DNA from 2 places in the Citrobacter rodentium NBRC 105723 genome. Region 1 is predicted to be linked to the other one. Evidence: predicted binding sites of a transcription regulator. Region 1 holds the regulator's gene; the other holds the start of a gene.

Region 1 (12,226 bases):
CCAGCGGTAGTCGTTGCGGGTTTCCCAGTCACCGACCTCTCTTTCCGCCTGATCTTTCTCGTAACCATAACGTTCCTGGATTTTACCTACCAGCTGGTCACGTTTACCTTCGATGACCGTCATATCGTCATCGGTCAGTTTGCCCCATTGCTCTTTCACCTTACCTTTGAATTGCTTCCAGTTACCACCGGCTTCGTCTTTATTCATCATAAAGTCCTCTTCGTTAGGCTGTGAATAGCGAGTCTGTCATCCAACGTTGCTGCGTTTTTTGCTGGACGTGATATTAAGTGTAGTCAGTGATTCTGAGTGCGACTGACTATTCAGAATATTTAACCGTCACGCTGCCGAAAACCAGCTGCCGTTTCGCCAGTGTCGCCGCCATATCCACGCCAGAGAGAGGCCACGCAGCGCCAGAAAAACCGCCAGCGCCAGCCATAAACCGTGATTTCCCAGCACCGGCAACGCCAGCAGCGTTAAGGCGAACCCGGCTGCCGCTACCGCCATGCTGTTGCGCATTTCCGCCGCCCGCGTTGCGCCGATAAACATACCATCCAGCAGATAGCACCAGACGCCAACCAGCGGCAGAATCACCTGCCAGTACAGATAATGGTCGGCAAGCTGTTGTAACTGCGGCAACGAGGTCAGCAGCGCAACGATCGGTTCGCCCGCCAGCAGATACGTCAACGAGAACAGCAGCGCCACAATGCCCGCCTGACGACAGGCGGCCCGCCATACCGCCAGCAGCTGGCTACCGTCGCGCGCGCCATACGCCTGGCCGGAATGCGCTTCCACCGCGTAGGCAAAGCCGTCAAGAGCATAAGCGGTGAAGGTCAGCAGCGTCATCAGCACCGCATTAACGGCGACAATATCGCTACCTGAGCGGGCGCCGAGGACGGTGATGGTGCCAAAGCAGAGTTGCAGCAGCAATGAGCGCAGCATAATGTCGCGATTGAGCGCCAGCAGACGGCGAAAGTTGCCGCGCCAGGACTGTTTCAGCATCGCAGACGACACGCCGCGCAGACGCAGCACCTTGCGCACCATCAGCAGACCAATCAGCAGCGTGGCGTACTCGGCGATCATCGTTGCCAGCGCCGCGCCCTGCACGTTCATATGCAGTCCCATCACCAGCCACAGGTCGAGCGCAATGTTGATGATATTACCGACTACCAGCAGGATCACCGGCGCGCGCGCGTACTGAACGCCCAACAGCCAGCCCAGCAGAACCAGATTCGCCAGCGAGGCGGGCGCGCTCAGCCAGCGAATCTCCAGAAAACGCCTTGCCTGGGTCAGTACGGCTTCGCTGCCGCCGACGATATGCAGCGCGAGATCGATAAGCGGAGTACGGCAAAGCGCGATTAACGCGCCTGCGCCCAGCGCCAACAGCAGCGGCTGTACCAGCGCTCGCGCCAGCGCCTGCGGGTTCTTCGCGCCAAACGCCTGCGCCGTCAGCCCCGTGGTGCTCATACGCAAAAAAAGCAGCATCATGAACAGAAAACTGGTCGCCGTCGCCCCCACCGCCACGCCGCCGAGATAAACGGGGCTGTCGAGATGGCCGATCACCGCGGTGTCGACCAGTCCCAGCAGGGGAACGGTGATATTGGAGAAAATCATGGGTAAGGCAAGACGCCAGAGCGCTTTATCAGCAGAAGTAAAAAAAGGCATAAAAAGAAGCCTGAGAAGCCGTTATCGCATTTTGAAAAATTTTACAGGCCCGATAGGCGTAGCGCTGGCGGGCCTGTTACCGGACGGCGGCGGCGCTGACGCCGCAGCCGGAGTGAAGGTAATAAAGTACGAAGGTACTACAGCCACTCGCCGTTGCGGATCACGCCAACGGCCAGTCCTTCGATAGTGAAGCTCTGCTCACGCAGGTCCACGACGATCGGTTTGAATTCGCTGTTTTCCGGCAGAAGTTCGACTTTATTGCCCTGCTTCTTCAGTCGTTTTACCGTCACTTCATCATCAATGCGCGCCACGACGACCTGACCGTTACGCACATCCTGAGTTTTGTGTACCGCCAGCAGATCGCCATCCATAATGCCGATGTCTTTCATCGACATACCGCTGACGCGCAGCAGGAAATCGGCATTCGGCTTAAACAGTGACGGATCGACCTGGTAATGGCCTTCAATATGCTGCTGGGCCAGCAGCGGTTCGCCCGCGGCAACGCGCCCGACCAGCGGCAGTCCGTCTTCTTCTTCGTGCAGCAAGCGAATGCCGCGAGATGCGCCGGAGACAATCTCAATAACACCTTTGCGCGCCAGCGCTTTCAGATGCTCTTCAGCGGCGTTCGGGGAACGGAACCCCAAACGCTGCGCGATTTCCGCACGCGTTGGCGGCATACCTGTCTGGCTGATGTGATCCCGAATAAGATCAAACACCTCTTGCTGCCTGGCCGTTAACGCTTTCATTCCGCCCCCTGGGTGTATATACAGTTATGCTGTGAGTATATACAGCAAAAGGCGATTTTGGAACCACAAACTGCATCATGCTCGCGAGTTTTATACGGTTATGGAACCCTGGTCGTAAAAAGCTTAACCAAAATGCGCCCACAGCAGGATGCCCCAGGTGATCAAAGCGATAATGATAGAGAGCAGCACCGCAGCCGACCCCATATCTTTCGCCCGTCCCGACAGCTCGTGATACTCGGAACCGATACGGTCCACCACCGCTTCAATGGCGCTGTTAAGGATTTCAACTATCATCACCAGCATGACCGAGCCAATCAGCAGAACGCGCGTAATCGCATCCACGTCCAGCCAGCAGGCAACCGCCACGGCCAGCAGAACGGCGACGCTCTCCTGGCGGAACGCCGCCTCGTTAATCCACGCGGCGCGAAACCCCTTCCAGGAATAACCTGCTGCTTTGATAATTCGGGTAAATCCAGTGGTATTATTAGCCATTAAAAGAACCTTTTCGCATTATTGGCGTCAATGACAATGTCTGTTTAGCTCAGCGGTATTGAGCGCAGGCGACCCGGCGCGAAGTATGACCGGATACACCAGAATTTCACATGACTTTCTGTTATCCTTGCAGCGCATTTGCATTATTAACCAGAGGCTTTACATCGTTTATGTCCGGCTGGCCACGAATTTACTACAAGTTACTGAATTTACCACTAAGCGTACTGGTAAAAAGCAAGTCTATTCCGGCAGATCCTGCCCCGGAGTTGGGACTCGATACCTCTCGTCCAATTATGTACGTTTTGCCGTACAACTCCAAAGCGGACTTACTGACTTTGCGCGCCCAGTGTCTGGCGCACGATCTTCCCGATCCGTTAGAACCGCTGGAGATCGACGGCTCGCTGCTGCCGCGCTATGTCTTTATTCATGGCGGACCGCGTGTCTTTACCTATTACACGCCGAAAGAAGAGTCCATCAAGCTGTTCCATAACTATCTCGATCTGCATCGCAGCAATCCACAACTGGATGTGCAGATGGTGCCGGTATCGGTGATGTTTGGCCGCTCGCCGGGGCGTGAAAAAGGCGAAGTTAACCCGCCATTACGTATGCTCAACGGCATTCAGAAGTTCTTTGCCGTTTCCTGGCTGGGACGCGACAGCTTTGTGCGCTTCTCACCCTCCGTTTCGCTGCGCCGGATGGCCGACGAACACGGCACCGACAAAATCATCGCGCAAAAACTGGCGCGCGTGGCGCGTATGCACTTCGCCCGCCAGCGTCTGGCGGCTGTCGGCCCGCGCCTGCCTGCGCGTCAGGATCTGTTTAACAAGCTGCTGGCCTCGAAAGCGATCGCCCGCGCGGTAGAAGACGAAGCGCGCAGCAAGAAAATCTCCCATGAAAAAGCGCAGCAGAACGCAATCGCGCTGATGGAAGAGATTGCCGCTAACTTCTCTTACGAGATGATTCGCCTGACCGATCGCATTCTTGGCTTTACCTGGAACCGGCTCTATCAGGGGATTAACGTCCATAACGCCGAGCGCGTCCGCCAGCTGGCGCATGACGGGCACGAAATTGTCTATGTGCCCTGCCACCGCAGCCATATGGACTATCTGCTGCTTTCATACGTGCTCTATCATCAGGGGCTGGTGCCGCCGCATATCGCTGCCGGCATCAACCTCAACTTCTGGCCTGCCGGACCGATTTTCCGTCGTCTCGGCGCGTTCTTTATCCGTCGTACCTTTAAGGGCAATAAGCTCTACTCCACGGTGTTCCGCGAGTATCTGGGCGAGCTGTTCAGCCGCGGCTATTCGGTCGAGTACTTTGTCGAAGGCGGCCGCTCACGTACCGGACGTTTACTGGATCCAAAAACCGGCACCCTGTCGATGACTATCCAGGCGATGCTGCGCGGCGGCACCCGTCCGATTACGTTAGTGCCGATTTACATCGGCTATGAGCATGTGATGGAAGTGGGCACTTACGCCAAAGAGCTGCGCGGCGCGACCAAAGAGAAAGAGAGCCTGCCGCAGATGCTGCGCGGCCTGAGCAAACTGCGTAACCTCGGTCAGGGCTACGTGAACTTCGGCGAGCCGATGCCGCTGATGACCTGGCTGAACCATCACGTGCCGGACTGGCGCGAGTCGATCGATCCTATCGAGGCGGTACGTCCGGCCTGGCTGACGCCGACCGTCAACGGCATCGCCGAAGAGCTGATGGTGCGCATTAACAACGCCGGGGCGGCGAACGCCATGAACCTGTGCTGTACCGCGCTGCTGGCTTCGCGTCAGCGTTCACTGACCCGCGAACAGTTAACTGAGCAGTTGAACTGTTATCTGGATCTGATGCGCAATGTGCCTTATTCCACCGACTCCACGGTGCCCTCCGTCAGCGCCAGTGAACTTATCGATCACGCATTGCAGATGAATAAGTTCGAAGTCGAGAAGGATACGATTGGCGATATCATCATTCTGCCGCGCGAGCAGGCGGTGCTGATGACCTATTACCGTAATAACATCGCACATATGCTGGTGCTGCCTTCGCTGATGGCGGCCATTATCACCCAGCATCGCCGCATCTCCCGCGAGGCGCTGCTGCAGCATGTCGATATCCTCTATCCGATGCTGAAAGCCGAACTGTTCCTGCGCTGGGAGCGTGCCGATTTGGCCAGCGTAATTGATGCGCTGGCGACGGAGATGCAGCGTCAGGGGCTGATTACCGTGCAGGACGGCGAGCTGCATATTAATCCGGCCCATTCGCGTACCCTGCAACTGCTGGCGGCTGGCGCGCGCGAGACGCTGCAGCGCTATGCAATTACCTTCTGGCTGCTGAGCGCGAATCCGTCGATCAACCGCGGCACGCTGGAAAAAGAGAGCCGCACCGTGGCGCAGCGTTTGTCGGTGCTGCACGGCATCAACGCACCGGAGTTTTTCGACAAGGCGGTGTTCAGTTCGTTAGTGCTTACTTTGCGTGACGAAGGCTATATCAGCGATACCGGTGACGCCGAACCTGGCGAAACCATGAAGGTATACCAGATGCTGGCGGAGTTGATTACCTCGGACGTGCGCCTCACCATTGAGAGCGCGACGCAGGGCGAGTAAGGAATAAAAAACCGGTCAAAATTGAAATGACCGGTTTTTTGTTGCCGGATGGCGGCGTTCCGCCTTATCCGGCCTACAGTTTCCAGCCTTGGGATGCATTTGTAGACCTGATAAGCGTAGCGCCATCAGGCACCAACCCACCGAACGCATTTTGCAGGCCGGGCCCCCGGCATGACCTCGACTAAAAGCGTCTGTATTCAGAAACGCCAGTAGCTCATCGCCAGCCCGATAAACAGCACCAGCCCCACGTAGTTATTGTTCATAAACGCTTTGAAGCAGGCTTCGCGATCGCGATTAGCAATCAGTCTCTGCTGATAAACAAACAGCGCGCCAGCCACCAGCACCGACCAGTAAAACCCTACCCCCAGCCCGTTCAGCCAGCCAATCAGCGCCATCAGCGCCAGCACCGCCACCTGTAAAATACCAATAATCAGCTTGTCGTTTTTACCAAACAGGATTGCGGTCGATTTGATGCCGATCTTCAGATCGTCATCGCGGTCCACCATCGCATACTGCGTGTCGTAAGCCACCGCCCAGAGAATGTTAGCCAGGAACATCAGCCAGCAGCTCAGCGGTACGGATTCGCTCACCGCGGCAAAGGCCATCGGGATCGACCAGCCAAAGGCCGCGCCCAGCACCACCTGCGGCAGATGAGTGTAACGCTTCATAAACGGATAGACCCACGCCAGCGCCAGCGCGGCCACGGAGAGCAGGATGGTCATGGTGTTGAGCGTCAACACCAGCAAAAAGGCAAACAGCACCAGCACGACAAACAGCGTCCGGGCCTCTTTTTCCGTCACCGCGCCGCTCGGCAGCGGGCGGTTCGCCGTGCGCTTAACGTGCCCGTCAAATTTGCGGTCGGCGTAGTCGTTTACCACGCATCCGGCGGCGCGCATCAGCCAGACGCCCGCGACAAATACCGCCAGAATCCACAGCGGAGGGACACCGGGGGTCGCCACCCACAGCGCCCACAGCGTCGGCCAGAGGAGCAGCAAGGCGCCAATGGGCTTATCCGTGCGCATTAAGCGATGAAACGCCAACAGCTTATCCTGCGTCAGACTCCACTCCATTTTATTTTCCTCTTAGTACAACGGTGATGCAGGTAAAAACAGCTCGGTCAGCAGCAGTGGCTTACCGCTCAGCCGCAGGCGGGAGCGTCGTCCCCAGAGTCCGGCATCACAACCAATCTCAATAAAATCTCGGGTTAATGTCGATGATGTAAAAAGATAGCGCCCTAACGGGGTTTTGCCCAGGTTTTGTAGGGCTATTTCCGGACCGCTGAGCGTTGATTCAGGCACCACGGTGCGCCCGGCAAGCCAGGGAACGCCATCGGCACAGAGCAGGATTTCACGCAGCCAGTAGCGGGATTCGCCTGGCAGCAGCGCCAGCTCTTCCGCCACCTCATTTTGACCCACGAACGCTTCCCTTATCAGCGTCACGGTGACCCGTTTTCCCTGCTGTTCAAAACGCTTTGTCATGGAATCTTCCAGTAACAGCCAGTCAAGCAGTTCGGGTTCCAGCGCAGGGATTGCCTCAAAATAACGCAGCGCACGCAATTGCGTTAACGCAGGGTGTGACATGCCTGACTCTCCGTTTCATAACCGGAGGTCATTGTATCGCAGAAAAACGATTTCAGAAGGAAGAAACACAATTAAGTGATCTGTTGCGCAACAAAAAAGTAACAATCAGCATCGAAAGCTAAAAAAAAGGTGCGCCATAAGACGCACCAGTTGTTGCAAATCAGCAATGTGGGGAAACCCTTACCCCTTGCCTTTTACACTGCTGATAAAGGTGGAACGGGCAGATGTCGATCCCAGACGTTCAGCTTCATCAAGCAGTTTCAGCGCTTTATCCACGTCGCCTTTGGCGACGGCGTCTTTAATCGCCTTGTTAAAGTAGCTTTCGGTATCGTTCAACATCGGCTCGCTTTTCTTAACCGGCGCAGGGGTCGGCGCGGCAGCGGGCGCGGCATAGGCTGGCGCAGGCGCGGCGGTATTGCCGACCGTCACAGGCCCAGGGCCGGAAGAACCAAACAGCGGCCCCACCAGCACGCTGGAGCTGCTGCTGGTTTTTACTTTCAGTTTCAGCAGACCGTCGGTGGTATGGCGGGCGACAGGGTCCGGAATATCCGGAACGGCATTCCCCACGCCTTTGGCATACGCTTTCGCCGGATCGAGCAGTCTGGTGGTCTGCTGGAGATCTTTTTCGGTGGTAAACACCAGCACGTAAAGCTTCTGCTGGCCCAGCGCAGGCGTCAGGCGCATTACCCCTTCCAGCCGATCCGCGCTCATTACGCCCGGCTCCTGATAGGTGAAGTAGCTGCTGGGGAAGAATGCGGAAGGCGTCATATTCTGGTCAAGAATCAGTACGTTCGGCGCAAATACGCTGGTTTGCTTATTCACTTCGCTGGAGAGCGTAAGGTTCAGTTCGCCGATATTCGCCGGCACGCTCCAGGCGGCGACCGGGCCGGTAATGCCCGCGACGTCCAGACGCTGGCCGCCGCCAGGAAGCTGGACGGACTGGGTTTTAGACTGATCGACCGGCGTCCAGGTTAACTGTTGCAGCGCGGCGGCCGGAATGGATGGCGCGGCGCTGGTGTTCTGCGGCACATAGTTGACTTCTGCCAGCGTGATGCCCGGCGCGCTGGCGAACAACCCGGCGGACAGACAGAGGGCGACGAGACTTTTCTTCATTTTCATTGTTATCACCTCAGAAAGCATGGGTTCAGCGGTGGCCAGGCAATAGCGCGCTAAACCGTGAAAAACGGTGCGGATTGGCCGGACGGCGCGATGCCTTATCCGGCCCGCATCTCGTTACCGGGGGACTGGCGTCCCCCTTACGTCAGCTGTTACCACCAGATTTCCATCTGGGCGCCGAAGGACCACTCATCGCTGTCGCCGCGGCTGGTTGTGCTGAAACCAGAGTTGTTGGCAGCGGCATAGCGCAGGGTGTTATCGCCATCTTTGATATAACCCCACTTCTCATCCCATTTCGCATAGGTTGCGAAGACGCGGATAGCCGGACGTGACCAGATGCTGTCGCCAGCCTGCCACTGTTGCGCCAGGGTGATTTTGTACTGATTGTTGCGGTCGCCGGTCTGCTGGGATTTGACGTTGTCATAGCCCACTTCCAGCAGGGTGCTCATGATCGGCGTCCATTTGAACATCGGACGCACGCCCACGGTCCACCAGTCGGTGCCAAGATCGTTATCCAGATCGGTCTTCTGGTACATACCGACGTACATCAGATCCCAGCGGTCGCCGAGGGAGATTGCCCCGTGGTCGAGAATACGCCACAGCTTACCGTTGTTATTAACATAGCTGTCGACGTAATGGATCTGGTCGTCACCCTCACCGACGGTGAATGTGGAACCATAAGAGCCCTGCGCAACCCCTTTACCATGAGTGGTCATCGCATCCGTGGCATACTGAACCACAAACTTGTTGTAGCCCTTCAGCATGCTCTGGGTGTGTTCCGCCGTGAACATCCAGCCATCTTTAGATGCGCCATCCGCCAGACGGTAGTCGTCGGTGGTATTCGCGCGACCGTAGTCAACGCCCAGCTCCAGCACGCCGTCCGGGTTGGTTTCCAGACCGGCTAAACGCACGTCAAACACGTCGTTGGCGGTATCTTTGGAGCGATCGTAAATATTCTGGCTGCTGAAGGTGTAAGAACCGCCCGCTTCCTGAGAACGGGTAGCGGCCAGAGAGAGTTTACCGAAGCCCAGATCGATGTTTTCGATACCGGCGCCAGGACCGGAAATATCCCAGTAGTAGAAGTCGATCATGTGGACGTCATGACGCTGATAGAAGCGCTTACCCGCCCAGATGGTGGAGCCCGGCAGCCAGTCGATCAGGTTTTTACCCTGCACGTTAGCTTCACGGAACGCCGGATCGGTACCTTCCCAGTCGTTCTGCTGCGCGACCGAGTAAGCGACGTTGGTGTCGAAATAGAAGCTCTTGTCGCCCTCTTTCCACACTTCCTGGCCCAGTTTCAGTTCCGCGTAGGTTTCACATTCGTTACCAAGACGGTATTTACTTTGAGCGCCGGTTGCCTGGAAACACTGCTGTTCGCCGCCGCTACCCGTCCAGCCGATACCGGAACGAGCATAACCATGAAAATCTACGGCCATTGCCTGGACAGACATCATGCCTGCCGCCACGGCAACCGCCAGGGGGAGTTTGCGCAGAGTAATCATCTTTTATCTCCTGAGATCATTGCTTTTCTTTAAACGCGTCATCCTTCGGGCCGCCTCGATACAGCCTCGAAGGGTTTTGCGTTTTGTTTTTTTAATGGGGAGCCTAAACGCCTGGCTCCTGATGCAACCGACGACATGCGGAGCCATCCTCACGGAACAGATGGCAGCGCTCTGGCGGCAGGCCGATAGCGAATGTGGCGCCCTCTTCTACCAACACCACGTCGTTCTGGCGGTAAACCAGGTTCTGACGGATGGCGGGGATCTGGATATGAATTTGCGTTTCGTGACCGAGTTGCTCGACGACCTGCACTTCGCCCTCCAGCGTGACATCGGCGATGTCGCTTGGCAGCAGGTGCTCAGGACGAATGCCTAAAGACATGTTCGCGCCCGGCTGCACGTTGGCGCTGTCGACGGGCAGCCAGACGTGCTGACGGTTCGGCAGCTCAACCTGCACCTGGTCGATGGCGGTGGCGGTCACTTTCACCGGCAGGAAGTTCATCTTCGGCGAACCGATAAAGCCCGCAACGAAGCGGTCAGCCGGGTAGTGGTACAGCTCCAGCGGTTTGCCGACCTGCGCGACGCGACCGGCGTCAAGCACCACGATTTTGTCGGCCAGCGTCATCGCTTCGACCTGATCGTGGGTGACGTAAATCATCGTGCGGCCCAGACGCTTATGCAGGCGGGAGATTTCGATACGCATCTGGACGCGCAGCGCGGCGTCGAGGTTGGACAGCGGCTCATCAAGCAGGAACACCCGCGGTTCCGCCACCAGCGTTCGGCCAATCGCCACACGCTGGCGCTGGCCGCCGGAAAGCGCCTTCGGTTTACGTTCCAGCAGATGCGCCAGTTGCAGCACCTCCGCCACCTGATTGACGCGCTGGTTCATCACCTCTTTTTTGGCGCCAGCCAGTTTGAGGCCAAACGACATGTTTTCCGCAACGGTTAAATGGGGATAGAGCGCATAGGACTGAAAGACCATCCCGACGCCGCGTTCTGCGGGCGGGATATCGTTCATCCGGGTTTCTCCGATGTAGAGGTCTCCGCTGGTGATAGTTTCCAGCCCGGCGATCATACGCAGCAGTGTGGATTTCCCGCAGCCTGACGGCCCGACGAACACCACGAATTCCCCTTCGTGGATGTCGAGGTTGATATCTTTCGATACCACCACGTCGCCCCAGGCTTTCGTTACATTTCGCAGCTGTACGCTCGCCATGCCCTTCTCCCTTCGTTACAACCTGTCATCGACAGCAACATTCATGATGGCCTGACTATGCGTGAATCATTGATTGCGTAAATCCTCCACCCCCCGGCTTTTTTATGGGGGAGGAGTCGGGAGGATGAGAGAAGGACGTCTGAGACCAGAGCCCGACGGCGGCAGGGAATTTCGTGATGTCGCTTGCAAAAATGGAGCTGTTTTTATGTGCGCCAGCACGCATTACTCACATTTATGTAACACAGATCACATAAAGCGACCGTGGGGCGTAGGGGGAAGGATGATGGAAAGAGGATGTCAATTAAGGAAACTGGAGCACGTTGAACCACTGAATTCGTACCACGAGCACATCACCAAAAGGATGGCAGATATGAAGATCAAGACTGGCGCACGCGTTTTCGCATTGTCCGCCCTTGCAGCAATGATGATTTCGGCACCGGCGCTTGCCAAAATTGAAGAAGGTAAGCTGGTTATCTGGATTAACGGCGACAAGGGCTATAACGGCCTGGCTGAAGTGGGTAAAAAATTCGAGAAAGACACCGGCATCAAAGTGACCGTTGAGCATCCGGATAAGTTGGAAGAGAAATTCCCGCAGGTTGCGGCGACCGGCGACGGCCCGGACATCATCTTCTGGGCGCATGACCGTTTCGGCGGCTACGCGCAGTCAGGCCTGCTGGCTGAAATCACCCCGGACAAAGCGTTCCAGGACAAGCTGTATCCATTTACCTGGGATGCGGTGCGTTATAACGGCAAGCTGATCGCCTACCCGATTGCGGTCGAAGCGCTGTCGCTGATTTATAACAAAGATCTGGTGCCGAACCCGCCGAAAACCTGGGAAGAGATCCCGGCGCTGGATAAAGAGCTGAAGGCGAAAGGTAAGAGCGCGCTGATGTTCAACCTGCAGGAACCGTACTTCACCTGGCCGCTGATCGCCGCCGACGGCGGTTACGCCTTCAAATTTGAAAACGGCAAATATGACGTGAAAGACGTCGGCGTCGACAGCGCGGGCGCGAAGGCCGGTCTGACCTTCCTGGTCGACCTGATTAAAAACAAACACATGAACGCGGATACCGATTACTCCATCGCCGAAGCGGCCTTTAACAAGGGCGAAACGGCGATGACCATTAACGGGCCGTGGGCGTGGTCGAATATCGACAAGGGCAAAGTGAACTACGGCGTGACCCTGCTGCCGACCTTTAAAGGTAAACCATCGAAACCGTTCGTCGGCGTACTGAGCGCGGGTATTAACGCCGCCAGCCCGAACAAAGAGCTGGCGAAAGAGTTCCTCGAAAACTACCTGCTGACCGATGAGGGTCTGGCGGAC
Region 2 (12,226 bases), 1.6 Mb from region 1:
ATCTGGCCCAGCGTTTCCTCGACAGCGGCGCGCTGATAGAGAAAAAAGTAGACGCCCAGGTGTTGTCCGAGCCGGTGTGGGTGGGCTGGAATGTGCAGACCGCCGGGTTAGCCAGCGCCTGGTGGCGGGATGAAATTTTAGCAAATAGTGCTATTGCTGGTGTCTATATGAATGGCGATACGGACAAATCAAGCGTTTAAGAAAAAAATTTATATGACAAGCCTCTCATTCTCTTGTCAATTTGCCTTCATTTAAGGCACAATGCGCCGCTTGCAAAAAATGACATTAACCGACGTTTCCATACGCGTCGGTTATTTTTTTGCTACAAACCAATCATTCAGACCAAGAGGCCGGGCTTCGTACCGGATAGATATTTACTAAAAACCGACAGTTGTTGTCGCTGAGGAATCCAGAAAATGGGGCAATTTTTTGCTTACGCGACGGCATTCGCCGTAAAGGGGAATGACCATGTCGCATAACGTTACTCCAAACACCTCTCGCGTGGAATTACGTAAAACGCTTACGTTAGTTCCGGTTGTCATGATGGGCCTTGCCTATATGCAGCCGATGACGCTGTTCGATACATTTGGTATCGTTTCGGTCCTCACTGACGGTCACGTGCCGACGGCTTATGCTTTCGCGCTGATTGCCATTCTCTTTACTGCGCTGAGCTACGGTAAACTGGTGCGCCGTTTCCCGTCCGCTGGTTCGGCGTATACCTACGCCCAGAAATCCATTAGCCCGACCGTTGGCTTTATGGTGGGGTGGTCGTCTCTGCTGGACTATCTGTTCGCGCCGATGATCAATATCCTGCTGGCGAAAATCTATTTTGAAGCGCTCGTGCCCTCCATTCCTTCGTGGATGTTTGTGGTGGCGCTGGTGGCGTTTATGACCGCGTTTAACCTGCGTAGCCTTAAATCAGTGGCAAACTTCAACACGGTTATTGTTGTGCTGCAGGTTGTGCTGATCGCCGTTATCCTCGGCATGGTGGTCTATGGCGTGTTCCACGGCGAAGGCGCCGGTACGCTGACCAGCAGCCGTCCATTCTGGTCCGGTGAAGCGCATGTCATTCCTATGATTACCGGGGCGACGATCCTCTGCTTCTCCTTTACCGGCTTTGACGGTATTAGCAACCTCTCTGAAGAGACAAAAGATGCAGAGCGCGTGATCCCGCGCGCGATCTTCCTGACCGCGCTGATCGGCGGGCTGATCTTTATCTTCGCCACCTATTTCCTGCAGCTCTATTTCCCGGACGTTTCGCGTTTTAAAGATCCGGATGCTTCTCAGCCTGAGATTATGCTGTATGTGGCCGGTAAGTTCTTCCAGGTAGGCGCGCTGATTTTCTCCACGATCACCGTGCTGGCTTCCGGTATGGCGGCACATGCGGGCGTGGCGCGTCTGATGTACGTCATGGGGCGTGACGGCGTGTTCCCGAAAAGCTTCTTCGGTTACGTACACCCGAAATGGCGTACCCCGTCGATGAACATTATTCTGGTTGGCGCGATTGCCCTGCTGGCGATTAACTTCGATCTGGTTATGGCGACCGCGCTCATCAACTTTGGCGCGCTGGTGGCGTTTACCTTCGTAAACCTGTCGGTGATTTCACAGTTCTGGATCCGCGAAAAACGCAATAAAACGCTGAAAGATCACTTCCAGTATCTGTTCCTGCCGATGTGCGGCGCGCTGACCGTCGGCGCGCTGTGGGTCAACCTGGAAGAAAGCTCGATGGTTCTGGGACTGATCTGGGCGGGTATCGGCCTGATATATCTGGCCTGCGTCACCAAAAGCTTCCGCAATCCGGTGCCGCAATACGAAGATATTGCCTGATAACGCGACAGCGTAAACAGACTCTGACCGGGGACTCGTTCCCCGGTTTTTTTGTCTATAGAAAACCCCCAGCTAGGCTGGGGGTTCAGTAAAGCTTTCAGCTTTGGGCCAGTTATTAAAACCCCTTTTGATTTGTTAAAACACCTTGCGGTCTGGCAACTGCAAGTGTCAAACAAGAAATCAAAAGGGGGTCCCAATGAGGGACGAAAAGAGCTTAGCGCACACCCGATGGAACTGTAAATATCACATAGTTTTTGCGCCAAAATACCGAAGACAGGCGTTCTATGGCGAGAAGCGTAGAGCAATAGGCAGTATTTTGAGAAAGCTGTGTGAATGGAAAAACGTACGGATTCTGGAAGCTGAATGCTGCGCAGATCATATCCATATGCTTGTTGAAATCCCGCCCAAAATGAGCGTATCCGGCTTTATGGGATATCTGAAAGGGAAACGTAGTCTGATGCTTTACGAGCAGTTTGGGGATTTGAAATTTAAATACAGGAACAGGGAGTTCTGGTGCAGAGGGTACTACGTCGATACGGTAGGTAAAAATACGGCGAAAATACAGGATTACATAAAGCACCAGCTTGAAGAGGATAAAATGGGAGAGCAGTTATCGATCCCATATCCGGGTAGCCCGTTTACGGGCCGTAAGTGACTAATCTTGATGCAAATGTCAGATCGTATGCGCCTGTTAGGGCGCGGCTGGTAAGAGAGCCTTACAGGCGCATCAGAAAAACCTCCGGCTATGCCGGAGGATATTTATTATGCCTGCGATCTCTTTCCCGACTGCGGTAATAACCATTGGTTCTAAATTAGAGATTTTGGTTATTGGTTACCCGCCGTCGTCTCATGAATAATTTCCGTACTTATCTTTTCCAGACTAACGAATTTATGCTTTCAATGATTATAAGTGGACTGTTCTGCGGCGCACTGTTGGGTTTTGTCATGCAGCGTGGACGATTCTGCCTCACCGGCGGTTTTCGCGATATGTACATCGCGAAAAATAACCGCATGTTTTACGCACTGCTGATTGCCATCGCCGTGCAGAGTGTCGGCGTTTTTACGCTGATCCAGGCGGGCGTACTCAGCTATGACGCAGGGGCGTTTCCGTGGCTCGGCACCGTGGTGGGCGGCTACATATTTGGTATCGGCATCGTTTATGCCGGCGGTTGCGCCACCGGTACCTGGTATCGTGCGGGCGAAGGGTTGATCGGCAGTTGGATTGCGCTGTTTACCTATATGGTGATGAGCGCAGTGATGCGCTCTCCCCATGCCAGCGGGCTGAATCAGACGCTCAAGGCGTACAGTACCGAACATAACTCAATTGCCGATACCCTCAACATCTCCGTGTGGCCGCTGATTGCGATTCTGCTGGCAGTGACGCTGTGGGTGGTGGCGAAAGAGCTGAAAAAACCGAAGCTGAAAGTGGCGACGCTGCCGCCGCGGCGCAGCGGGCTTGCCCATCTTCTGTTTGAAAAGCGCTGGCATCCGTTTGTCACTGCGGTGCTGATTGGCCTGATTGCGCTGCTGGCGTGGCCGCTGAGTGAAGCCACAGGCCGTATGTTCGGCCTCGGCATCACCTCGCCGACCGCCAACATTCTGCAATTCCTGGTAGCAGGCGACAGTAAGTTTCTCAACTGGGGCGTATTTCTGGTGCTGGGGATCTTCCTCGGCTCATTTATTGCCGCCAAAGCCAGCCGTGAATTCCGCGTGCGCGCCGCCGATGCGGCGACCACCCTGCGTAGCGGATTTGGCGGCATCCTGATGGGCTTTGGCGCCAGCATCGCCGGCGGCTGCTCTATCGGTAACGGCCTGGTGATGACGGCGATGATGACCTGGCAGGGCTGGGTTGGCCTGGCCTTTATGATCCTCGGGGTGTGGACCGCATCCTGGATTGTGTATGTAAGACCGCAGCGTAAAGCCCGTCTGACGACGGCGGCGGCGAATTAAACCTAAGGATGAATGATGGCGATTAAAAAACTGGACGTGGTGACGCAGGTTTGCCCGTTTCCACTGATTGAAGCAAAAGCGGCGCTGGCGGAAATGGCCAGCGGCGATCAACTGGTAATTGAGTTTGACTGCACGCAGGCCACTGAAGCTATTCCGCAGTGGGCGGCGGAAGAGGGGCATACCATTACCGATTACCAGCAGGTTGGCGATGCCGCATGGAGCATCACCGTGCAGAAAGCGTGATAGCCGTACCCTCCGCCGCTGTGCGGAGGGCGCGTTTCAGACGATCTCTTCCGCGTATTGCCACAGCGATTTGAGTAGCGCCTGCTTCTCTTTATTATCTCCGTACTCCTGATATAAGCGCTGTAACTCATCAGCATAGCTTTGCAAAAACTCCGGGGTAAAGACCTGGCGGCGATGCTCAAGCCAGCGCTGCTGTTCTGCTTCATCCAGCGTGCCGGGGAAGTTGCGCGCCCGATAGTTAAACAGCAGCTTCTCAATACGCTTATCGACGAAGGTGATGTCGAGCGCCGGTAAATTCTGCGGCTCGGTTTCGAGCACGATCTTCATGGCCGCACGGTCAGCGTCGCTGAAAAAGCCGTTATAGAGTTGGGTATCGACATTGTCGGAGGGAATGAACGGTTCCGCTTCAGCGAAAATAGCGACCGCCTTGTCCCGCACCTGCGGGTTGTCGCGCAGGACTTTCAGGTTATCCAGGCAGTGCTGGCGATTAATACCCAGGCGGTCGGCATCTTCCGGACGCAGCGTATTTGCCTGCGCCAGTACCGGACATTTATTGATATGCACCAGCTTCAACGGTATGGCTGCGTTATCGCCCAAATCCGCTTTGGCGGTGTAGAGCCGTTCGCGCAGAGTATCGCTGTCCAGCTCAAGCAACGAAGAAATATCGCCCGCCAGATCCACCATAATCACCGCGTTACGGTTCTCCGGGTGCCAGGCCAGCGGCGCGACCCAACTGGTATTGCCGCGCCATGCGCCGAACATTCCGGAGACGTGTACCAGCGGTTTCATCTGCGGCACGTCGATCAGCGCGGCCAGTTTGTCCTTGTTACGGTGCGTGTAGAGGTAGTCAAACAGCCGCGGCTGGCGCGATTTCACCAGCTGCGCCATCGCAATGGTGGCATACACGTCCGCCATCGCATCGTGGGCGTTACTGTGTTCGATGCCGTTGGCCTTCGTCAGATGTTCAAGGCGGAAGCTGGGCAGTCCATCGTCATTTTCCGGCCAGTTAATCCCTTCCGGGCGCAGGGCGTAGCAGGCGCGCATCACGTCCAGCAGATCCCAGCGCGAATTATCGTGCTGCCAGCTCCAGGCGTAGGGATCGTAAAAGTTGCGATAAAGAATATTGCGCGTCACCTCATCGTCAAAGCGCACGTTGTTGTAGCCGACAATGCAGGTTTTCGGCACGGTAAACAGCGCGTGGATGCGCGCGGCGAACGCTGCCTCATTTTCCCCTTTCTCCCGCGCTTCCTGCGGCGTAATGCCGGTCACCAGTACGGCGCCCGGCTGCGGCAGATAGTCGTCCGCGGGCTTACAGTAAAACACTTCGGGTTCGCCGACGACGTTAAAATCACCGTCGGTGCGCAGAGCGGCAAACTGTGCAGGTCTGTCAAGCGCCGGGTGGGTGCCAAAGGTTTCGTAATCGTGAAACAGAAAGGTGGGTTGCTGCTGGCCGTCATTCATAAAAATAGATGTTCCGTGACTGTTGTTTGCGCGCTGCCTGAACCTCACAGAGTAACAAAATTCAGCGGGGTTATCAGCCCGGCCTGCAGCGTTCAGGGCAAGAAATCTGCAGGCGGCGATAAAACAGCGGATCGCTGGCGGGATTAAATGTGCTGCAAGTCACATTTTCTTGCAATTATTCCCTGTCAGTTGATCAGATTTTCCGTAAAAAGGACGGCTCTTGTGAAACGTCTGAGGATTATGCTGTTGAAACGCCGCCTGTTTATCGCCGCTTCTTTACTCTCTTTGCACCTTTCTTCCGCGCTGGCTGCCGATAGCGTTGACTTCGCGCCTCAGCCGCCAGCGATAGAAGCAGGATCGTGGGTGCTGATGGACTACACCACCGGGCAAATTCTCACCGCCGGAAACGAACATCAGCAGCGTAATCCCGCAAGTCTGACAAAGCTGATGACGGGCTACGTTGTCGATCGCGCCATCGACAGCCATCGCATTTCTCCTGACGACATCGTTACGGTAGGGCGCGACGCCTGGGCAAAAGACAATCCGGTTTTTGTCGGCTCCTCGCTGATGTTTCTCAAACAGGGCGATCGCGTTTCGGTACGTGATTTAAGCCGCGGGCTGATTGTCGATTCGGGTAATGACGCCTGCGTCGCGCTGGCGGATTACGTTGCCGGCGGGCAGCCGCAGTTCGTCGCCATGATGAACAACTACGTGAAGAAGCTGCATTTGCAGGATACCCATTTTGAAACCGTCCACGGGCTGGATGCGCCGGGCCAGCACAGCTCCGCTTACGATCTGGCGGTGCTCTCCCGGGCGATTATTCACGGCGAACCTGAGTTCTACCATATGTACAGTGAGAAAAGCCTCACCTGGAACGGTATAACTCAGTACAACCGCAACGGGCTGCTGTGGGATAAATCCCTGAACGTCGACGGTCTGAAAACCGGCCACACCTCCGGCGCGGGCTTTAATCTTATTGCCTCTGCGGTAGACGGTCAGCGCCGCCTTATTGCGGTAATCATGGGCGCGCAGAGTCCAAAAGGCCGGGAAGAGCAGGCGCGTAAACTGCTGCACTGGGGACAACAGAATTTTGATACGGTGCAGATCCTGCGCAACGGTAAGCAGGTGGGGACGGAGCGGATCTGGTACGGCGATAAAGAAAAAATCGCGCTGGGCACGGAACAGGATTTCTGGATGGCGTTACCAAAAACGGAAATTCCGCATATCAAAGCGAAATACGTTCTGGATACAAAAGCGCTTGAGGCGCCGATTGCCGCTCACCGGCGGGTTGGGGAAATCGAGTTGTACGACCGCGATAAGCTGGTTGCGCACTGGCCGCTGGTGACGCTGGAAGCGGTCGGTAAAGGCGGTATGTTCTCGCGCCTGAGCGACTATTTCCACCATAAAGCCTGACTCTCCTGACAGGAAAGTGGCAGGAGTCCGCCTCTGCTCACATAATAATCACAAATATCTTGTGGCTGTTATTGGCACTTCGTTATGCTGTATAAAAATACAGTGTAACAATGGAGGCAACATGAATTACGAGATCAGACAAGTTGATAAGCGCACCGTGGCGGGGTTTCACCTGGTCGGGCCGTGGGAGCAGACGGTAAAACAGGGCTTTGAGCAACTGATGAAGTGGGTGGAGGGCAGGCAGATCGTCACGGATGAATGGATTGCCGTCTATTTTGACAACCCGGACGTGGTGCCAGCGGAAAAACTGCGTTGCAGTACGGTGGTCTCCGTTCCGGCGGATTTTGTCGTGCCGGCAAATAGCGAAGGCGTTTCGCTTAGCGAAATCGACGGCGGCCAGTATGCGACGGCGGTCGCCCGCGTAACGGATAATGACTTCTCCACGCCGTGGTATCAGTTCTTCAACAGCCTGGCTCAGGACAACAAGTATGAGATGGCCTGTAAACCCTGCTTTGAAGTCTATCTGAATGATGGCTGCACCGAAGGCTACTGGGATATCGAAATGTATATTGCGGTACAGCCTCTTAGCCGATAAGCCTTAAACCTGGCGGACCGGGGCTCAGAGCGACTACGCTTAGCGGGGTGTCCTGTCCGCTACGGTGATTATTTCAGTGTAAAGCGGGTACAATAAGTTTCCTGACCTTACCTGACGGAGTGCATGAGTGCGTGCCGACAAGTCGCTGAGCCCCTTTGAAATCCGCCTTTATCGCCATTACCGCATCGTGCATGGCATTCGCATCGCGCTGGCGTTTATCCTGACCTTTTTATTTGTTCGTCTGTTCAACATTCCGGAAGGCACCTGGCCTCTGATTACGCTGGTGGTGATCATGGGGCCGATCTCGTTTTGGGGAAACGTGGTTCCCCGCGCCTTTGAGCGGATCGGTGGTACGATACTCGGCGCTGCGCTTGGCCTGGTGGCCTTGCGCCTGGAGCTGTTTTCTCTGCCATTGATGCTGCTGTGGTGCGCGGCGGCGATGTTCCTGTGCGGCTGGCTGGCGCTGGGCAAAAGGCCGTATCAGGCGCTGCTGATTGGCATTACGCTGGCCGTGGTGGTCGGCGCGCCCGCGGGCGATATGGAAACCGCGTTGTGGCGCGGCGGCGACGTTATTCTGGGCTCGCTTCTCGCCATGCTGTTCACCGGTATCTGGCCGCAGCGCGCCTTTATTCACTGGCGTATCCAGCTGGCGCGCTGCGTTACGGCATATACCGGGTTTACCAGGCCGCGCTGTCGCCTAACCTGTTAGAGCGTCCCCGTCTGGAGAAGCACCTGCAACAGCTGCTGAACGATGTGGTAAAAATGCGTGGCCTGATCACGCCAGCGAGCAAAGAGACGCATATCCAGAAGGCGATTTTCGAAGCCATTCAGACCGTCAACCGCAACCTGGTTTGTATGCTTGAGCTGCAAATCAACGCCCTCTGGGCGACCCGCGCCAGCCATTTCGTCATGCTCAATGCCCATACGCTGCGGGAAACCCAGCAGATGACGCAGCAGGCGCTGCTGACCATTACCCACGCGCTGTTCGAGGGAAACCCGCAGCCAATCCTTGCCAATACGGAAAAACTGAATGATGCCGTCAACGAGCTGCGGGCACTGATCCGCCAGCATGATGAGAGCAACGTGGCGGAGACGCCCATTCACGGCTACGTCTGGCTGAGCCTGGAAACCGCGCGCCAGCTGGAGCTGTTATCGCATCTGATCTGTCGCGCGCTGCGCAAATAAAAAGCAGATAAGGAGAATACAACGGGTGCTGCTTCGATTCAGCAGCGAATGAGGGTATGATGAAAACAAAGTGGCAGCCATTGTCATTTATGGCTACGAAAAGTAATGTAAGCCCTATAGTTTAAACGAATCCGAATCTGACATTATCAGGGGTGTAAAAATGGAAACTACCAAGCCATCTTTCCAGGACGTGCTGGAATTTGTCCGTCTGTTCCGTCGTAAGAATAAACTGCAACGTGAAATCCAGGACGTTGAGAAAAAGATCCGCGACAACCAGAAACGCGTTCTGCTGCTGGACAACCTGAGCGATTACATCAAGCCGGGCATGAGCGTGGAGGCCATTCAGGGCATTATCGCCAGCATGAAAAGCGACTATGAAGATCGCGTTGATGACTACATCATCAAGAATGCTGAAATCTCCAAAGAGCGTCGCGAGATCTCCAAGAAGCTGAAAGCGATGGGTGAGCTGAAAAACAGCGACGCGAAATCAGAGTAACGTCGGATGCAGTGAGGATCGGTCGATCCTCACTGACAACGCACGCCGCCGTGTACCATCCGCAGCAAATGCTGTTCCGGCCAGTGTCCGGTCAGCTTTTTTTCCTTCAGTAACCACTTCACGTAGTCCACGTCATGTTTACGCCTGTCGAGCATCAGCCCGACCACGCTGCCGCTGTGCGCCACGTTGACGCCGAATAAATCGCACGCCTCCACCAGCGCCAGCAGGGCGTCGAAATCCGGCTTCGGCAACAGCGACTGACTGGCGATAGCGCTCAGGGTGGCCGCTTCCCCCATCCGCTGCGGATTTTGCTCCGCGCAGGCCTGCCGCACTTTTTCCCATGCGCTTTTCAGCGCCGGCGCCCCCGCCTCAAGCCCGGCCTGACGCGGGAGCCGATGATAGTCCGCAGTGCGCAGCGTCTGCGGGCTTTCCAGCACCAGCAGATCGAGTTCCGGCTGGTTTTCGCAGGCGATTTGCGTGGAGGCATCGTTATGATCGAACAACGTCAGCTGGCGAAACAGGGTACTGTCGGTGGGTTCCAGCGATACGCAAAGCTGCGCAAGGGTGGATTCATCCAGTTCATGCCCCAGATGGCGCGCCGTCGCCACGGCGGTTGCCGCGATGTCCGCCGTGCTGCTCGCCATCCCTTTGGCGATCGGGATGGTGGAATGGACATCAATGCGGATCGCCTGGCTCAGCTGCGCGGGATAGCGCCAGTACGCAAGCAGCCGGTTGACCATCGCCCGCGACAGCGGGCGCTCATTCGCCTGCGGCGAACCGGCGCTGACCTCAACGGTGCTGTACCAGTCCACCGGGCAGGAAACCAGCTTCTCGCTGCCCATAATCCAGCCCTGAATCAGCTCTCCGCACGAGGCGGGGCATTGCGCAACAGCCACGTTTTCACCTTCTGGTTTGCAATCCTCGGCGCATAGTGTCACGGCGATCGCGCTATTGCCATGATTTGCCGCAATTTGCCCGGCGCGAACTCAGGCGGAAGCCGCGACGGGCGTTTCCGCGAGGGCAATCCGCATCACGTCACGGGCAATCATTAGCTCTTCGTTGGTATTAATTACCGCCACCTTGACCAGCGCATGATCAGCCTGGATAAACGTGGCGTTGCGCTGGTTTTTCGCTTCATCCACGCTCAGGCCGAGAAACTGAAGATTCTGGCAGATGGCCGCCCGCGCGCGCGCCGAGTTTTCGCCAATGCCGCCGGTAAACACCAGCGCGTCCAGTCCGCCCATTTGCATAATGTAGCTGCCGATGGTTGCCCGGATGCGTTCGGCAAACAGGGTCAGCGCCAGCGCCGCCCGCGGGTTGCCTGCGTCGGCGGCCTGTTCGACGTCGCGGTAATCGTGGGAAACGCCAGAAACGCCAAGCAGACCGGACTCGTTATTAAGCAACTGGTTAAGCTGCTGCGGCGTTTTCCCTTCCCGCTGGGCGAGCCACGGCAAAATAGAGGGATCGATATCGCCGCTGCGGGTTCCCATCATCACGCCGGACTGCGGGGTGAAGCCCATCGAGGTATTCACCGACTTACCGCCTTTGATGGCGCACAGGCTGCTGCCGTTGCCCAGATGACAGCTCACCACCCGCAGCGCGCTGAGCGGTACGCCAAGTTTTTCCGCCAGCGTCGCGCTGACATATTTGTGGCTGGTGCCGTGAAAACCATAGCGGCGGATGCCGAATTCTTCATAGTAGCGCCACGGCAGCGGGTAAATATACGCCGCTTCGTTCAGGGTTTGATGAAAGGCGGTATCAAACACGGCTACCGCGGGCACATCTGGCAACAGCTGGCGAAACACATTGATGCCCAGCAAATTAACCGGGTTATGCAGCGGCGCCAGTTCGGCGAGGCGTTCAATCTCCGCCAGCGTTTCGTCGGTGACGCGCGCGGAGTCTTTAAATGTCTCTCCGCCATGGGCCACGCGATGACCGACACCCTCAATTTCCGCGATGCTGCGAATAATGCCATGACCCGTCAGCATGTCGAGCAGCAGGGTCACCGCCTCACGATGGTCGGCGACCGGCGCGGTCTGCTGCCATTTTTGCTCCTGCGCCTTCAGCGTAATTCCGGCATTCGCCATGCCGATTCGCTCAATCAGCCCCTGACAGAGCAGTTTGCCCTGCGGCATATCCAGCAGCTGGAATTTAAGCGATGAACTCCCGGCGTTGATCGCCATTATTTTGTGAGACATGAAGTTTCCTTTTGGTTCAGAAAGGCAAACAGTTTGTCGATGCCTGCGCCGTTTACGGCGCTGGTGACAAAAACCTTTTGCGCGCCTGCAAGTTCCAGCCATTCGCTGACGCGAGAGAGGCGCTGCGGATCAGCGAGATCGGCTTTGGTGACAATGCCGATCGCCGGGCGGTTCATCGGCCCGGTGAAGCCGGGAGAGAAGGGGGGCCATTGCGCATCGCTGTTGAGCACCTGCGCAATGACGTCCGCCTCGCAGGCGCTGGTCAACAACGCGCTGTAGAGGCAGCGGTTCTCCAGATATTCTCCGGGCGTATCAATAGCGGCGGCGGACCAGACAATCGCCTGAGTTTTCTGGTAGTGCAGCGTCTCGCCGCACAGCGCCTGGGTAAGCGACGTTTTTCCACACTGGCTGGGGCCGATGAGCATCATGCGTTTCATGCCGTCAGGTCCGGGTGATGGAGCAGGCTGTAAAGCGCATCATTTCGCCCAGCGTCCGCGTCACCTGCTTCAGCGCGTATTCCACCGCCGAAACGTCGCCGGTCAACACCACCGCGCCGGTAAAGCGGTCGAGAAAACCTATCTCCACCGCGCCGGATTTGGTGGCGATATCGCAGGCGATAATGGAGGCTTCACTGGGCGTAATGGTCAGGATCCCGATGGCTGAAACGTTTTCCTGTAACCCCAGCTTTTTAAACAGATCCTTACCGGGATTGGCGATCAAATGCGCCAGCGTGACCTGTTTACCCGGCACGTACTCCTGGATCATACGATCCGTCGTCGGTTCTCTTTCCATCATCCCTCCACAATCTGACGCCACATTGCCTCATGCGGACGCGGGATCACCGAGCGGTAAACCAGC

Evidence for each region. The regulator LexA, encoded in region 1, represses DNA repair genes until DNA is damaged. The targets are predictions, from matches to a motif close to TNCTGTATGTACATACAGNA.
Region 2: sbmC (DNA gyrase inhibitor SbmC) is a predicted target of LexA. The motif match lies at 6,980-6,999, and genes of this name have one in related genera.

The regions. Positions count from the first base shown of each region.
Region 1 covers NZ_CP082833.1:1,710,468-1,722,693, reverse strand. Annotated here, with positions in the region: gene K7R23_RS08060 (CsbD family protein) at 1-207, opposite strand, end outside; gene dinF (MATE family efflux transporter DinF) at 337-1,662, opposite strand; gene lexA (transcriptional repressor LexA) at 1,800-2,408, opposite strand; gene K7R23_RS08045 (diacylglycerol kinase) at 2,532-2,900, opposite strand; gene plsB (glycerol-3-phosphate 1-O-acyltransferase PlsB) at 3,071-5,491, shown strand; gene ubiA (4-hydroxybenzoate octaprenyltransferase) at 5,689-6,561, opposite strand; gene ubiC (chorismate lyase) at 6,574-7,071, opposite strand; gene malM (maltose operon protein MalM) at 7,252-8,190, opposite strand; gene K7R23_RS08020 (maltoporin) at 8,340-9,689, opposite strand; gene malK (maltose/maltodextrin ABC transporter ATP-binding protein MalK) at 9,793-10,902, opposite strand; gene malE (maltose/maltodextrin ABC transporter substrate-binding protein MalE) at 11,273-12,226, shown strand, end outside.
Region 2 covers NZ_CP082833.1:3,346,474-3,358,699, forward strand. Annotated here, with positions in the region: gene K7R23_RS15675 (LysR substrate-binding domain-containing protein) at 1-200, shown strand, start outside; gene yoeI (membrane protein YoeI) at 417-479, shown strand; gene plaP (putrescine/proton symporter PlaP) at 469-1,827, shown strand; gene tnpA (IS200/IS605 family transposase) at 2,024-2,482, shown strand; gene tsuA (thiosulfate utilization transporter TsuA/YeeE) at 2,719-3,777, shown strand; gene tsuB (thiosulfate utilization sulfurtransferase TsuB/YeeD) at 3,793-4,020, shown strand; gene sbcB (exodeoxyribonuclease I) at 4,057-5,481, opposite strand; gene dacD (serine-type D-Ala-D-Ala carboxypeptidase DacD) at 5,722-6,894, shown strand; gene sbmC (DNA gyrase inhibitor SbmC) at 7,016-7,489, shown strand; partial or broken gene K7R23_RS15720 (FUSC family protein) at 7,617-8,674, shown strand; gene K7R23_RS15725 (DUF496 family protein) at 8,835-9,170, shown strand; gene K7R23_RS15730 (GHMP family kinase ATP-binding protein) at 9,200-10,066, opposite strand; gene K7R23_RS15735 (acetate/propionate family kinase) at 10,157-11,368, opposite strand; gene pduV (EutP/PduV family microcompartment system protein) at 11,353-11,805, opposite strand; gene pduU (propanediol utilization microcompartment protein PduU) at 11,810-12,160, opposite strand; gene pduT (propanediol utilization microcompartment protein PduT) at 12,160-12,226, opposite strand, start outside.